Regions from separate parts of the Mesobacillus jeotgali genome, predicted to be linked through region 1. Evidence: riboswitches for the same ligand, from Rfam matches in the RefSeq annotation. Region 1 holds a riboswitch; the other holds the start of a gene.
What was found. Region 1 has a riboswitch for cyclic di-GMP ahead of FOF60_RS04490 (DUF5667 domain-containing protein). Riboswitches for the same ligand answer to the same signal wherever they lie in the genome.

Region 1 (7,755 bases):
CATTGATGAGCGCTATATGCCAGTCCTTCTCCTCCCTATCGGAAAGGCGGCTGTGCCAGGACATCCTACAACCCGTATACCGGTTGAGGAAATCGTGGAATTTATATAAAGACAAAGAAAAGAACTAGTCACAGGACTAGTTCTTTTTATTAGGAATTTCACAACCATCGTCATCACAAATCATCCCGTCATCGCCGCTCAAAACGGTGATTTCATTCTCGGCAATGACTTTCTTCAGTGATTGAACAATCACATCAGTCGGCTGTGCACCGGTAATCGCATACTTTTTATTGATCAGGAAGAATGGTACACCTGTGATGCCGTACTGCTGGCCAGTACTTTCATCTGCACGGACTTCATCGGCCATTTCATCGCTGGCAAGCATTTTCTCTACTGCTTCACGGTCCAGCCCCACTTCAACAGCCAATTCTGTCAATGTTCCATGATCGCCAATGTGCTTCGAATCGGTAAAATAAGCGCGCAATATTCTTTCGGTCATCTCTGCCATAAGCCCATGCTTTTTCGCAAACATCGTCAAACGGTGAGCATCAAATGTATTGGTCAAGATGAGCGTGTCGATATTATATTCCAGGCCTGATTCCTTTGCCATCTGCACCATATTTTGCGTGCTTGCTTTCGCCTGGGCAATGCTCATCCCATATTTTTTTGAAAGAGCTTCATACATATTATAATCAATATCCCGCTTCATGTTCGGATCAAGTTCAAAGCATCGATATGTCACTTCAATCGGGTGATCAATCTGTTTAATAGCGTCATCCAGACGCCTTTTGCCAATATAGCAGAACGGTCAAGCAAAGTCAGTCCACATTTCAATTTGCATGTCGGATCCCTCCAGTTGGTTATTTCACAATATAGTATAGGTGTTAACCTTGTAAAATACACGAAATTCGACTCGGGGAGTGCAGGCTTACCAATCCAGAAGTGGTTCTATTCTATTTCATAAACCATCCAGTCTGATTGTCTTCCCCCCATTTTATTGTAAAGGCTTTGGGCAATATAATTATCCTTGGCCGTTTCCCATGTCATATAGGCAAATCCATTCTCCCTGATATAGTTGAGGCATTTCTCAAAGAGCTGCTCGCCTATCTTCTGCCCTCTTGCGTCGTCTGCAACGAATAAATCATTCAGAATGGCTGCCCTTTTTACCTGTAGGGTGCTGAATGTAAAATATAATGTGGCAAACCCCAAAAGCTTCCCCTCTTTTTCAGCCACAAACTGCAAACCTGAGTCTGGATGTTCCATTACATGTTGAATTAAATGAATCAGTTGAGCTTCTTCAGGCTTGGGTTTCTTGTAAAATTCGACAATGTATCGTGTCATCAGATGGTATAAATCTGGAATATCTCTTTTTTCAACCGTACGAAAAATCAGCTCAGCCATAGTTTTGCCTCCATTATTAATTAGAAATTTATCCTTTTGATATTCTCTTTTTGAAAGACAAATCCTCTTTATTCTGACCGCAAAAAAAGCTGCCTGAGCAGCTTTTTCGAATCTATGCATTTTGCAGAGTCTGGATCTCTTTGAATGCCTGATGAAGATTTGATTTCACCATAATGCCCTCAAGGTTCAGACCAAGCGTTACCATTGTATGGGCAACCTCTGGACGGATACCGGTCATGATTGTTTGTACCCCTACAAGTGACAGGGCGTTGATGACCTTGAACAGCTGGTCCGCAACCATCGTATCCACAATCATTACCCCGGACACATCAAAGATGAGGTGAGTAAGTTTGAGTTTTACAGCCTGGTCCAATGTTTCTTCCATCAATAGCTGGGCTCTTTCAGTATCAACGTTCCCGACAAGAGGCAATACACCGACTCCAGGCATTAATGGGACGACTGGCACTGACAGTTCCAGCAACGCTGTTTTGGCATTTTCAAGGCTCTTTTGGTGCGCGTCGACAAACGTTAGGCTGAAGCTGTATATAGCATGGTCCATTAATGGATCAATTATATCTAATACACCAAAGATGGCAGAAGCGGACATATCCTTCGCTTCTTCTTTGATTGCTTTCCAGATATGCTCTCTGTAATAGCTTGTATCTTTTAGTGCTTCATCTAATGATGCACCGAGTTTGTAAATATACTCTCCGGTTTCTTTTCCCCAGTTTGTAATTTCCCCAAAAACCTTCTCCTGGTCTTCATGTTCAATCAATGCCTGGCCGAAAATTTCAATGAAGTTCGCTCGGATCTCAAGAATCTGCTGTTCAATTTTTCCAAGGTCATATTTCTGTGCTTCCGTTAAAACTGCTTCAGAATACCTATCTTCGTGAACAGCCTTAGCGATTTCATGCTTCCTGCTGACAATTGCTTCTCCTAATGCTTGCAGTTCTGTGGTCATTTAGATTCCTCCATGTGTTCAATGACAATTTAATATATATGCTTCTACAATTTATCTTCCAAAATGCACTGTTATAAACCATCATAACGCAGGTTCAGAATGCAGGACAAGTTTTTGAACTTATAGCCCATGGGCCATCTTGTTCTGCTAGACGAGTGAGGCAGCTTTTTTGCCTTCTGGCGCTCCGTACAGGAATATGTAATGAATAAAGACTGTTTCTTATACCTTGCTTCGTAGAAAGCTCATCGAGAAAAATAAAAAGAGGACTGCAGCCATGCATTAATTAATAGATGGCAGCAGTCCTTTTTTATAAATAAAAGCAATTATATTCATAGCAGGTTCTGGCATTTTTTTCGGAAAGCGGTCATGCCTGTAAAATTTATAAAAGGCAGTTTTTAAGTCCTCCCACTGGGAACATCGCTTTGTCTGCCTGAATCGAGCTACATCTATAAGCTTGACTTCATCATCTGGAGTGATGATAATGTTCCGCAAATGTATGTCGGATGGGTTCAATCCCTTCTCTCTTGCAAGCTTAAGGGCTTGATCGACTTCCTCAATGTGGCCCGCGGCAATCGGCATGCCATTCACCAAGCATTGATAGAGTGTCATACCCCGGACATAATCCATTACCAGATAATTACTTCCCGATTCATGAAGAGCAGGGAAAAAGGGATTTCCAGCAAGCTCCTTATAAATCCCCGCTTCTTCTGCTGCAACCTTTTCAAACTGTGGAAAAAAAACCTTTAAAACAAGATCCGTTCCTTTGATTCTGAAAGCGAATGCACTTCTACCTTCTCCAACCAGCTTTAGTGATGAATCTTTATGAACTAAAGCTGCTTTTGATCCTCGGATTGAATAAACAACACTGTTTGCCAAGTGTCCATATTGATTCATTCTATTGCTCCCTTCTCTATTTCCCTAAAAGGTGAAAAAGGTTTTTTCATACTCACTGATTCCCTTTTACCACCTTGATCATATCTTCATCCCAGCTTTCTGTTCCCTGCTTAAAAACAAGCTTGGTTTTAAAATGATAAGAAATATCCTTATTTGAAGGAGGAACATCATCTGGCAGCAGGAAGGTGAACGGCACATCATCATTCCCATTCGGCTGGATCCTTAACGGCACATCAATTGTTACAGTATCCAGTACCTTTTCAGCTTCCGACTTCAGGTTAACCATGACAAGAGCACACTCAATCAACTGCAGGTCCTGGTCAACCGTTCCGCCCTTGATCAAGAATTTTCCATTCACTGACTCCCCAGGGATTAAAACATCCTTCTCCAAAATCAGGTCAATCTGGGCGGATCCTACTCCGAGCAAAGACATATACTTCCTTAATAACATCCTGTTCCTCCGTCTATTAACTATTTTGGATTGGTGTATTTGTCATCAAGCCGCTTCTCAATTATCTCGATCCGCTTTTGGTCTGCTAACAATTCTTCCTTGTTCTTTTTGACAAGCTCATTAAAACTAATCTTTAATTTCTTCACAACATCCACACTCCAATACTTAAATTTATGTTGATCGTTAGGAAAATGCCTCTTTATATCTATAGAAGATTTATAAAATGTTTCTACATTCCTTGCTCTTGCACATGCTTGTGGGAAACCCTTTTTTTTGATCTTATAAGGTTACCCATAAAAATACCTTCACCCGCTCAGGTGAAGGTCTGAAAACAAATAAAGACCTTCACCAAATATGGCAAAGGTCTTGCTAACAACTATCGTTGCCAACAAAGCCGGGAGTGATCTCCGTAATGACGACTCTGTTGTGAAAGCTACTCCCCTTTAGGAGAAACTATTCAAATGTATACGATTATGATACATGACAGTGCGCATTCCGTCAATTGATTGGAATCAAACTGGGAGGTAGTGTTCTAGCATTGACTCTTGATAACTTTTACTTACCGTTATTTTTGCCTTTTTCCTTGTTTCCCTTTTCATCACCCTCATCGTCCTGCTCATCATCATCTTCGTTGGCTTCATCTTCTTGTTTTTCTTTATTTTTCTTGGCTTCTTCACGTTTTCTTTCTTCTTCTTCCTTGGCTTCTTCACGCTTTCTTTCTTCTTCTTTTTTAGCTTCTTCACGCTTTTTTTCTTCAGCTTTTTTAGCAGCTTCTTTTTGTTGCTCTTCAGCTTTTTTGGCAGCTTCCTTTTGTTGCTCTTCAGCTTTTTCGGCTGCCTCTTTTTGCTTGGATTCTGCTTTCTTTTCTTTCTCTAGTTGTTTTTCTTCGGCATTTTTCGATGCTATAGCTTGCTTCTCTTCAGACTTCTTTTCATCTTTTGCAATACTTTGTGCTGAAGCAGCACTTACCTGCTCGACAGTGGAATTTTCAGTGGCTGTCTCATCACTTTCATTTTCATTTACAGCTTCAGTTTCCTCCACTTGCTGTTCGGTATCTTCTGTGTTGCTCTCTTTTTCGGACGCATCGGTATTTTCATCAGTTTCTGTATCTTCATCTTTTTCTTCTTCAGATTCCTGTTTTTTGCCTGATGCGAGACCTTTCATTTGCGAAGGATGGACACCTAGCTGCTTGGCTGCCTGGCCGAATCCGATCTTTTCTTCTGTATATAAAGCAGTGATTTCCTCTACTGTTTTACCAGCTGCTTCTGCCAGCCAGAAGATTTGGGCGATTTGGCCATATCCCAACTCCTGTTCACGCAGCTGAGCAACCATTTCCTGGTCCAAATCTTCCACTACATTAGCAACGATCTTTGCTTGTTCCGTTGCTTCTTCAACCTCTTCCTTCAGCTCATCCTCAAGTTCTTCAGTCAACTCATCTTCAACTTCAGATGCTTCTTCAAGCCCTTCCGTCAGACTTTCTTCCCCTTCAGCATCGGTCCCATCTTCTACAATCACTTCCGTTACCTTTTCCTGGGCTTCCTCAAGTGCCGCTAAGTATTCCTCAAAGGCAGCTTGAACGAATTCTGCTTTTTCTTCAGCTGACATCGCTGTGGCTTCAGCCAATCTCTCGTTTGCGAATTCAAGCAAAAGCTGGGCTTCTTGTTCATCATCGAAGGTTACCAGAATCTTCAATTCCTCAAACAATTGATCAAACGTAAATAAAAACTCGTCAGGAGTCGTACCCGGATCTACCGTTTCGACTATCTCATCTGCAGAGACTCCTGTTCCAAAAGCCAGCATTCCTGTCAATAATGTTGATGCTAAAATCTTCTTCATTCCAATACCTCCACTTTTACCATATTGGAATTAAAATCGACAAAAAAAGTGCTGTCCGAAGAGCAGCACATACATAAGATATGTGAATCTTCGGCAACTGGCTGGCATGGTCGATGACTTTAGCCCCTGTAGCTTTGCGTCCCCAGATTTCCCTGGGTTTGCCATTATCGGATTTTAATTCTACTTTTATCTTACTTTTTCGACAGAGAAAAATAAATAGAAAGTTTTAAAAAGTTTAGGTTATTCAGCCGCCTTGCCGAATTTCCCTTCCTGATAATCACGGTAAGCCTGGCGAATCTCCTCCATCGAATTCATCACGAACGGTCCGTAGGCGACCACTTCTTCTTTGATTGGCTTACCGGAGTATACCAAAACGCGGGATCGCTGATTTGCTTTTAGTAAAATTTCACTTAGGCCTTCGCCGCCGTCTTTAAAGGTCAATGTTGCTGCGGAAGACTTTTTAAGGTTTGTTTGGCTTGAACCTGCCTCTATATCACCTGAAAGTACGTAAAGGAATGCGTTATGTCCTTCGGGTAATTCATATGCGAACTCCGCTCCCTCAGCCAGCTGAATTTCTGATAGGGTAAAAGGTACCAGTGGTTCGAGTGGTCCTTTCACTCCGGCAGTTTCTCCTGAGTACACCTTTAAGGTACCGCCTTCGAACTGGACTACAGGAGCGTGTTCGGAATACACATTTTGGTAAGAAGTGGTTGTCCCTTTTAAATCCTTAGGCAGATTCAGCCAGAGCTGCAGTGTATGCGCTATGTCATTGTCTACTGCCTCTTCAGCATGCCGCGCACCACTGCCAGCGTTCATGTACTGGATGTCACCAGACTCCAGGATGCTGTGGCCGCCATGGTTGTCAATGTGCTCTAGCCTGCCATCAATGATATACGTGATTGTCTGGAAGCCGCGATGCGGGTGATCGGAAAAAGTACCACGCTTAAACCAGTCCTCCGCCATTAAAATGAAGGGGTCCAATTCCCTCCAGTTCTGGGGATTCAGCACAAGTCCTGCCTGGACATGCGGCATCCCTCTTTCCTCATATTGAACTGTCCAATGTTTATTGACATCTCTTTTGAACATTTTGAAAACCCCTTTTAACGAACTGTAGTTACTATCCCTAAATTATAACAATCCCGCGACATATTTTAAAATAAAGATACTTTAAACTGAGATATTCATTGTTGGCCCAATATCTATTATTCTAAGAAAAATTATATTGTGAGAAGGCCTTTTATCCTATATAATATTAAATTGGCTTTTAAATAACGTGGTTCGTAACCATCCCACGTAAAAAAACTAGGAGAGATGAAAAATGAATACTAGAACGATTGTCCGGAACGGGATTCTGGCTGCTTTATATATTGCCGTTTCTGCCGTCATCCAGCCATTTGGCTTTACCAATGTACAGTTCCGCGTGTCGGAAATGTTTAATCACCTGATTGTTTTCAATAAGAAGTATTTCTTCGGAATAGTATTAGGTGTATTTTTAACAAACCTGCTTTTCTCGCCAATGGTCGCCTATGACCTCGTCTTTGGAGTCGGCCAGTCAGTATTATCCCTGCTGATTACGATTTTCACAGCCAAATATATTAAAAGTATCATCGGCCGTATGATTGTGAACACATTAGTCTTCACGTTCACGATGTTCCTGATTGCGATTGAACTGAACCTGGCATTCCAATTGCCATTCTGGTTCACATGGCTGACAACGGCTGCAGGTGAATTCACGGTAATGGCCATAGGTATACCTGTCATGCTTGCGATTCACAAACGAGTAAACCTTGAAAAACTAGTTTAAGATAGATGAAAACGCATGGACAGGGTGTCCATGCGTTTTGTTATGGGCTGAACCAGTTTCCAACAAGATTTTCACCATACAAGTCAGCGATTTTAATATCTTCTCTTTCGTTTTTTCAATTTCCTCGCCGTAAAATTTTTTTTCAAATCCTATTTAGAGATTAATAAACGATCCTCCTTCAACATATAATTCCTTTTTTGCTCATAGCATATTGTAGGACTTTTTCCTGAGGGGGTTCATTATGATCATTCATGTTGTGCAAAGAGGGGAAGCTCTGTGGCAGATTTCAAGCAGATATCAGGTCAGCGTAACACAAATCAGCGAAATTAATGGCCTGGAAAATCCAAACCAATTGGCCGTGGGCCAGGCTTTGCTTATTCCATCTTATGATGCTTTCCATTCAGTTCA
Region 2 (7,755 bases), 1.4 Mb from region 1:
CCTCCCTGTTTTAGGGATACTGGGCTAATTAGTCCGAAAGCCACCGGATTTTCTCTCCCACTTCCTTTATACTAATTTTATAGAATATCTAATGAGGTGAAAACTTGAAAAAAGTTATTATTTCTATTGTTTCTGCTGCCATGTTATTTGGTGTTTTCGGAGGCGCTTCAGCAGCCGCTAGTGCGTTTACCGATATTGATTCCTCGCCGATGAAGCCTCATATCGAAAGGCTTGCAAAGGAAAACATCATTAGTGGATATATGGATGGCACGTTTCGGCCAAAGGAAAAAGTAACAAGGGCTCAATATGCTAAAATGCTTGCGCTTGCGATGGGACTGTCTCCAGATGCAAATGCTGCCCGACAGTTTACCGACCTGTCTGACTGGTCAAGACCGTATGTCGGCGCGTTGGTGAAGGCCGGAATCTCCCATGGCAAATCCAAGACGTCTTTTGGCGGAAATGACTTTATCACTAGACAGGAAATGGCCGTTATGTTCGTACGCGCCATGGGTCTGGAAGAGTTTGTTCACATGCTCGACTACAAAAATTCATTTGCCGATTCCAGCAAGATTTCAAGCTGGGCCAAACACCATGTATTTTTCCTGAAGGATATTGGCTTTGCTGACGGAAATGGAACATACTACTTCCCGCAGGATGCAACCACACGTGAAGCATTCGCCAAACTGACCTACCGATTCACAATCGAAGAACATAAGTACTTCGAATTAGCATTGAATCGCATTGCTTTAGAAGTTTATGAAAATATTAAAAAGGTCACCTATCTGGGCGACAGCCTGATTAAGATCACCTATACTGATGGCACAGTGGAAGATGATCATGCTGAGGTATTTCTTGATGAACTGTGGTGGAACTATCATTACTATTCTCTCGAGGAGATGGACGGCCACGACTGGTCCGCAATGAATAGTACCGAAAAACGCGAGCTGATCATGTTCATCCTCGACTACTGGGACACTGACTATGATATCTATGTTCTTACAAGAACGAAGGAAGATGCCTATAGAGTCCTGTTAGAAAGAGTGAATCTTGTATTCCTGCACGAACACCAGCGTTACCAGAACTTCATGCGCGAATTCATCTGGGCAGCCGTTGATACTCGCACAATCGACACTGTCGATGAAGAATAAGAAAGCAGGCTCACCAGTTCCGAATACACGGATCTGTGTGAGTCTGCTTTTTCTAATTACCTGGAACGTGCCTGTCACCTTCCTGTCTCTGGAAGGTGCCTGTCACTTGGTAACTCCAACCAAATCCTCCGGTCAGAACTCTCCAAATACTACCAAATATTAAAGATTGCTAATCTGCAACCCAGCAAAGTAATATCATCTTAATACTACTGAAATTTTTAAATAGGACGGGTGCAAATTTGGTTAACTTCTTAGTGCTGTTTCTATTCTATTATCCACTGGTAATGGGAATTATTTGGGTTACAGGAAGCTTGATTTATTATGTAAAAAAAGAAAAACGCAATTTCATTCCTGAAGAAAATATCAAGGATTTACCCTTCGTTTCTCTGATGATTCCTGCATATAACGAGGAACAGACAATCGAGGAAACAGTAAAATATGCATCAGATCTCAATTATCCGGATTATGAAGTGATTGTCATCAATGATGGCAGCAAGGACCGTACACTTGAGATACTGAAATCATTATTAGACATCTATCCAAGATTGCGTGTCGTCAACATTGCAAATAACAAAGGCAAAGCAAATGCCCTGAAACAGGGTGTGCTCGCTTCCAAAGGTGAGCTCATCGCAACAATTGATAGTGACGCCATCCTCGACAAGGATGCACTCAACTATATCGTCCCGCATTTCATTACTCCTAATAATGGGGAAAGAGTGGGAGCGGTAACCGGCAACCCAAGAATCCGCAACCGGACAAGCCTGCTTGCGAAAATCCAGCTTGTAGAATACGCCAGCATTATTGGTCTGATAAAAAGGACGCAAAGAGTGCTCGGAAAAGTGATGACAGTTTCCGGAGTATTTGTCGTTTTTCGTAAAAAAGCCCTCCTGGACGCGGGGATGTGGGATACTGACCTGATCACGGACGACATTGGTATTACGTGGAAGCTGCAAAGGAGATTCTGGGATGTTCGCTACGAACCGAAGGCACTATGCTGGATGCTCGTTCCAGAAACATTGAGGGGAATCTGGAAGCAGCGGCTGAGATGGACCCAGGGCGGTATCGAGGTCACCCTCCGCCATATGGATATCTTTCTCGACTGGCGTCAGCGGAGGCTGTATCCTGTCTATCTCGAGCAGGTGCTGAGCGTTCTTTGGTCAATCACCTGGTTTGTCTCGCTGCTCATTATGCTGTACAGATACTTTTTCCATCAGGAATTCATCATGCCAACTTTGTGGATCGGAAACTATCTATCTATCATTTGTCTGCTGCAATTCCTCGTCGCCCTATTCATTGAGAAGAAGTATGAAAAAGGAATCTTGAAATACATGCTTTGGGGAATCTGGTACCCAATCCTTTACTGGCATATCAATGCCCTGCTTGTGATCAGGGCGCTCCCAAGAGGGCTAAAGATCCTCAAGAAAAACAAAAAACAGTTCGCAACCTGGGAAAGTCCTGACCGCGGACTCCATTTATAAGGAGACAACATGATCATAAACAACAAGCAGTCCAAACCGCGAAAACTCATAGATCTTCTCTTCACCTTGTTCGGCTGGGCATTTCTCGCATTGTTTCTGTATAACTTCATTACTCATTACGAAGGTACCCTGGATTTCACCTTCCTTGAACTGAATTTAGCTAATGCGAATTCAATTATCCTTATCACCATCCTCGTGGTGATCCTGAGTGCCGCTTTCCTCAGCTGGTGGAGTTCCTATAACAGGCGCAAATACGGACCGCTTAAAAGAAGGACCTTCCCGCCTCAGACAGGCGAAAAAGAACTGGCTGAGTATTTTCAGGTGACCGAAGACGAACTGGGTATAATCCAAGACAATAGTTATATTGATCGGAAGTAAAATTAGCGAGAACACATTGTTTTTTCGGAAACCATTCCAATGTACGTATTGAACTGCACCTCCATAGTAACCACCCTATGGAGGTGTTTTTGTCATCGGCCATTTAAATTGACAATAAACATCCCTTTTTAAACCTAATCTTCTTTATTACCTCATACCAATTCCTCACTAGTCAGTAAGACTCATTTTCAAAAAATACAGCAGTTTCCTGTTTAACCGGCTACTCAACCGGGAAAGAAAGTTCATAGTGCATTTATTCATTTCAGAATTTTCTTTATGTCTTAAGGGCAAAATTGCTGAAAGGCAATGACGCAAAGCTATAGGGGCTAAAGCAAAAACTACGCCTGCCAGCTGCCATCAAACTACATAGTAAAAGGGGATTTATTTGATGTCGACAATCTACCAGCACCTCACACCAGAAGCCAAGCTCAGGAGAAAAAAACGAAACAAAGCTATTATGTACGCCTCCCTCATTCTCCTATCTATTATACTTAGCGCATTAGTCACACTACTTGCCAACCAAATCTAAGGGTGACAGGCACCATCCAATTATTGGATGGTGCCTGTCACTTTTTTTAATTTGGGCCTTTCTTCTCATTTTTGGTAAATAAATGTAAATTATTCGATATTTCACACATCTTTTCTATATAATGGAAAAGTCATTTGCAAAAGACCTATATTGTATGGTCTGTACAAAAGAAAGGGTTGTGAATTATGGATCAAAAAAAGTTTGTATGGGTACTGTTTTCGTTGATGCTTGTCTTAAGTGCTTGTGGAAATGATGAAAAAGCTTCGAAGGCAGAGGCTGAAACGAAACCGAAAACGGAAGACAAGGAAGAAGCGAAAGAGGAAAAAGAAGATTCAGAGGAAAAAACTGAGTCGTCAGCTAGTTCTAATGGCGAACTAAACCCGGCGATCGCTGAGGAAACAGAGGGAAATATAGAGGTTGTCTTCACAAACAATGATGCTAAATATACTCATGATATGAATGGTTTCAAGGTTTCGGTCGATGGATATGAAATTGCAAAGGTGACTGACATAAATGATAGCACGAAAGTATGGTTTGACGATCAAACAGAAGGATATGTCGTTACTGCTAAAGTCACTATTGAAAACGGAACAGACAAAAAAATGTGGTATTCGAACTACCACCGTCTGCAGCTGGCGAATGATTTTGATTTTATCCAGTCAGACGGGAGTAACTTGATTCCGGAAGAACAGAAGATTTTTATGATCAAGCAGAATCAAGATGATTTTACCTTATACGAGCCAAAGGAAAAGGTATCTGGAATGGTGACCTTTGCCCTAACAAATGAAGAGTTTGAGAGAATGAAGACAGTAAAGCCGAAGTACATAATCGAGGGTGGAGTGGCTGATAATGATAGCTTTGAAAATAGCTATCTGCAAAATTCACAATCCTACGATTTTGTTTACAACGATGAGCAATCCAAGCAGGTTGCCTCCCAGCAGGAATTCTACCAGGACCGTTTGACTTCTGATAACTGGGCTGATAAGAAGATGATCTTCGAGAAGAGCGGAATCAATGAGACCCAGCAAATTGGCGATGTAAAGGTGACACTTGACGGTGTACAGTACACGGAAATCATCCCAACAGAAGCCAACAAAGAGATGTTCACTGACTTCGGTGAAAACGGTATAACAGCACTGACAGTGAAAGTGAATATCGATAACCAATCAAGTGAGGCAGTCAGCATTACCAACCTTGGCACAATCCTGAATATTGATGATAACCGTGCACGTTACTTCAGCCAGGGTATCGCTGAGCCAAGCCAGCCGCTCGAAATCGCAGCAGGCCAGCAAGGTGAAAAACTGCACGTCTTCCTATTCAGAAAAGACGAATTCGACCTGTACAAGAAATTCACCCTAGAATTCGGACCGTTTATAGGGAAAGACGGCAACGAAGCCTTCAAAGGAAAAACCGCCACCTTCAACCTGCCAAGATAAAGTTCAGGCACCATCCATTTATTGGATGGTGCCTGTTATCTTTATTTGATATATGGTGATGCAATGTAGCCGATTTTTCTTGTATTGACGTCCTCGACGAGGTACCATACAAAATGATTTGCGGATTTTGAATTTTGATCGGCCATTGGTTCGCCGATTATTTTCACCCTAGAACCTGTGGTTATTGCAATTTCAGATCCACTTCTTGAAGGAATCGCACGCAGGCGGTTTGAATCGTATGTCACAATGTCCCCTACTTTGAAAAATTGTGTTGACGGAGTCAGGTCAGCTGCGTTCAACTGATATGATTTTTTAAGGAACTTGATTGGTGTTCCTGTATTCGGATCGTACTGGAAGTCTTCCTTTTTCAAATCCAGCTTATCAATATTGGTTTCAAGCTGTGGATCGCCTGCATAGAGGTTCCCTTTATCCAAAATGTCAAAAACCAATTCTTGATAAGCTAACGTATTCCTTTGTCCAGTTGCCTGTACTACAGGACTGTTCTTAGGAACAATGCCATTATAGGCCATCACAGCAAAATACCAGCTTTCAAGCATCTTAGGGTCATGGTTATTGATTTTCGGCAGATCGGAACGATCGTAAAACGCCGTTGTCAAAAAGTTAACACCTGCTTTGATGTTTTCCTTCACATTGTATCCCAGTTGTTGTTCAGTGTAGCCAGCCTTGTTAGTAATTTGCATCAAGCCAATGCCGCCATCACCATTTGAGTTCTTTAGTGGATTTCCATCAACAAACTGTACCCAGCCGCTTTCCTTCTCGGCAACTGCCTTAACAATTTCCGGCGGAACATTTGAATCTCTTGCCACTTCCGTAATCAAGCAATTGATTGTCTGTGGATCTGGATTTACCGTTGAGTTTGGATCGTAATCACATGCAGTTCCGAATCTATTAATAGTTTTGAACAGCAAAGTCGCAAAATCACCACGTTTAATCTCATTTGTTGCTCCGAAACTATTAGCAGATATCCCTTTGGTGATACCAGCAGCATAAATTGCATCAATATAGTCAGCGAATGCGCCAGTCGCATCGGTAAATGGTGAATTCTTCACATTCAGCGGGATGTTATAAGCTTTAACAAGAATCTTAGCCATATCTCCTCTTGTCAACTTTTTACTGGTTAAGAATTTACCGCCAGATCCGCTTATTATACCTCGGTAAGATAGATTATTCACCGCGTTGGTATATTGCCCATCAACGTCTGGAAAGCCAGCATCTGGAGCAGTTTCATTTTCTAGTCCTAGTGCTCTTGCAATCATAATTGCTGTAGTACCGCGCGTCATACTATCATTTGTACCATACAGATTTCCAGTTCCCTTTACAATCCCATTAGAATTAAGATATTCAACCGATGATAGATATTTTTCTGGTACATCATCAAACGGCAAAGCCGCTTCAGACGCAGACGGAGCAGCTACGCTTGCCATCACTACAGCAGCAGTTCCGGCTGCCAATAGCTTTTTGTAAATAGATTTATAGATTGCCATTACTTCTTCCCTCCTAGATGAGTGTTTTAAATATGTAGATAGAGAATATTTCCTCTTATTCCATCTATCAGTCTACTAGAATTGGAAGGATAATGGAAGGATAAAAGAGCTTAAGTTTTATATCATAATGCCTTATCGTTATACAATTTAAGTATCGAGATGATAAGGTAAAGAAAGATGGTAAATAAATGGTAAGGAGGAGGAGTAATGAATAAAATAACTCGGATTTTGTTAAGCGCTATGTTATCCTCAAGCCTCTTTGTATTCAATGGTGAAGCAAAAGCCAGCTCATTTAGTGACATCACCAATCACTGGGCAAAGGAAGAAATGGAGTATTTGGTGCAGAAAGGGATTATTGGTGGCTATGCGGACGGAACTTTCAGGCCGAATGAAATTGTCACCCGCGCTCAAGCTGCCATTATGATTGGCCGTGCAAAGGGAATACCTGGGGAACAGCCGGTTGACACAAGGTTTCCTGATGTTCCAGCGAGTGTAACGGGTTCTGGCTATATTCATGAGTTGGAACTAATCGATGTACTGACCGGATTTGGTGACGGCACCTATCGCCCGCATCAACCAGTAAACCGGGGAGATGCAACCGTTCATTTAATCAGATCCGCACTTGCTCCATCAGATCAGCAGCCATATCCTGAAAATCCTTTTACAGATGTTTCATTAAGCCAACTGTCAGGACCTTTCGTCATCATCGCTTACCATAACGGCATCGTAGACGGTTTTGCAGATAAAACATTCCGTCCATATGAGCCGATTACTCGGGCTCAATTTTCAGTCTTTCTATCACGGTCTTTGCAAAAAATAAACTAAGCGGAGAAATCTCTGTCTTACACTTATGCTAGAAGCTCGTCTGTTTAAACAGCCGAGCTTCTTATTGGCTTCCCCCTGAAAGTTTTACCAATGGAGGCAGCCGATTTGCTTTTTCTATCATCAGTGTCTATATTTTCAAACATAAAAAGCCTGCCAAAGGGTAACCCCCATGGCCGACTCTACTCTCCATTTAATTTAATACCCCGTCTCTACCATTCTAATGAAATCCCCTAAAGTATGTTCTTGCAGGATCATAATCCGAGGCAGTTCATATCGGTCACTTTGATCTGTGCTGAGTCCGCCGCCTACTTTGAATGCGCCTTTAAACCCTAGTTCCTCTAAAACGGAGATTGTATCGGCATTATAGCTTCCATATGGATAGGCGAAGGTATTTGTTGTTCTGCCTGTTAACTTTTTAAGGGCATTCGTTGCTTCGTTGATTTCTGTGTATTGCTG

Region 2: another riboswitch for cyclic di-GMP. It lies ahead of FOF60_RS22205 (DUF5068 domain-containing protein); the one in region 1 lies ahead of FOF60_RS04490 (DUF5667 domain-containing protein).

What each region holds. Positions count from the first base shown of each region.
Region 1 covers NZ_CP109811.1:900,013-907,767, reverse strand. The annotation lists gene FOF60_RS04525 (nitroreductase family protein) at 1-109, shown strand, start outside; gene FOF60_RS04520 (DsbA family oxidoreductase) at 137-796, opposite strand; gene FOF60_RS04515 (GNAT family N-acetyltransferase) at 949-1,401, opposite strand; gene FOF60_RS04510 (STAS domain-containing protein) at 1,514-2,362, opposite strand; gene FOF60_RS04505 (protein kinase family protein) at 2,642-3,256, opposite strand; gene FOF60_RS04500 (sporulation protein) at 3,309-3,707, opposite strand; gene FOF60_RS04495 (FbpB family small basic protein) at 3,728-3,853, opposite strand; gene FOF60_RS04490 (DUF5667 domain-containing protein) at 4,263-5,543, opposite strand; cyclic di-GMP riboswitch class I at 5,633-5,716, opposite strand; gene FOF60_RS04485 (pirin family protein) at 5,784-6,629, opposite strand; PreQ1 riboswitch class I at 6,811-6,855, shown strand; gene FOF60_RS04480 (QueT transporter family protein) at 6,862-7,347, shown strand; gene FOF60_RS04475 (glycoside hydrolase family 18 protein) at 7,589-7,755, shown strand, end outside.
Region 2 covers NZ_CP109811.1:4,349,437-4,357,191, forward strand. The annotation lists gene FOF60_RS22190 (S-layer homology domain-containing protein) at 105-1,148, shown strand; gene pgaC (poly-beta-1,6-N-acetyl-D-glucosamine synthase) at 1,388-2,626, shown strand; gene pgaD (poly-beta-1,6-N-acetyl-D-glucosamine biosynthesis protein PgaD) at 2,636-3,004, shown strand; cyclic di-GMP riboswitch class I at 3,281-3,363, shown strand; gene FOF60_RS22205 (DUF5068 domain-containing protein) at 3,719-4,969, shown strand; gene FOF60_RS22210 (S-layer homology domain-containing protein) at 5,011-6,474, opposite strand; gene FOF60_RS22215 (S-layer homology domain-containing protein) at 6,682-7,299, shown strand; gene FOF60_RS22220 (polysaccharide deacetylase family protein) at 7,495-7,755, opposite strand, start outside.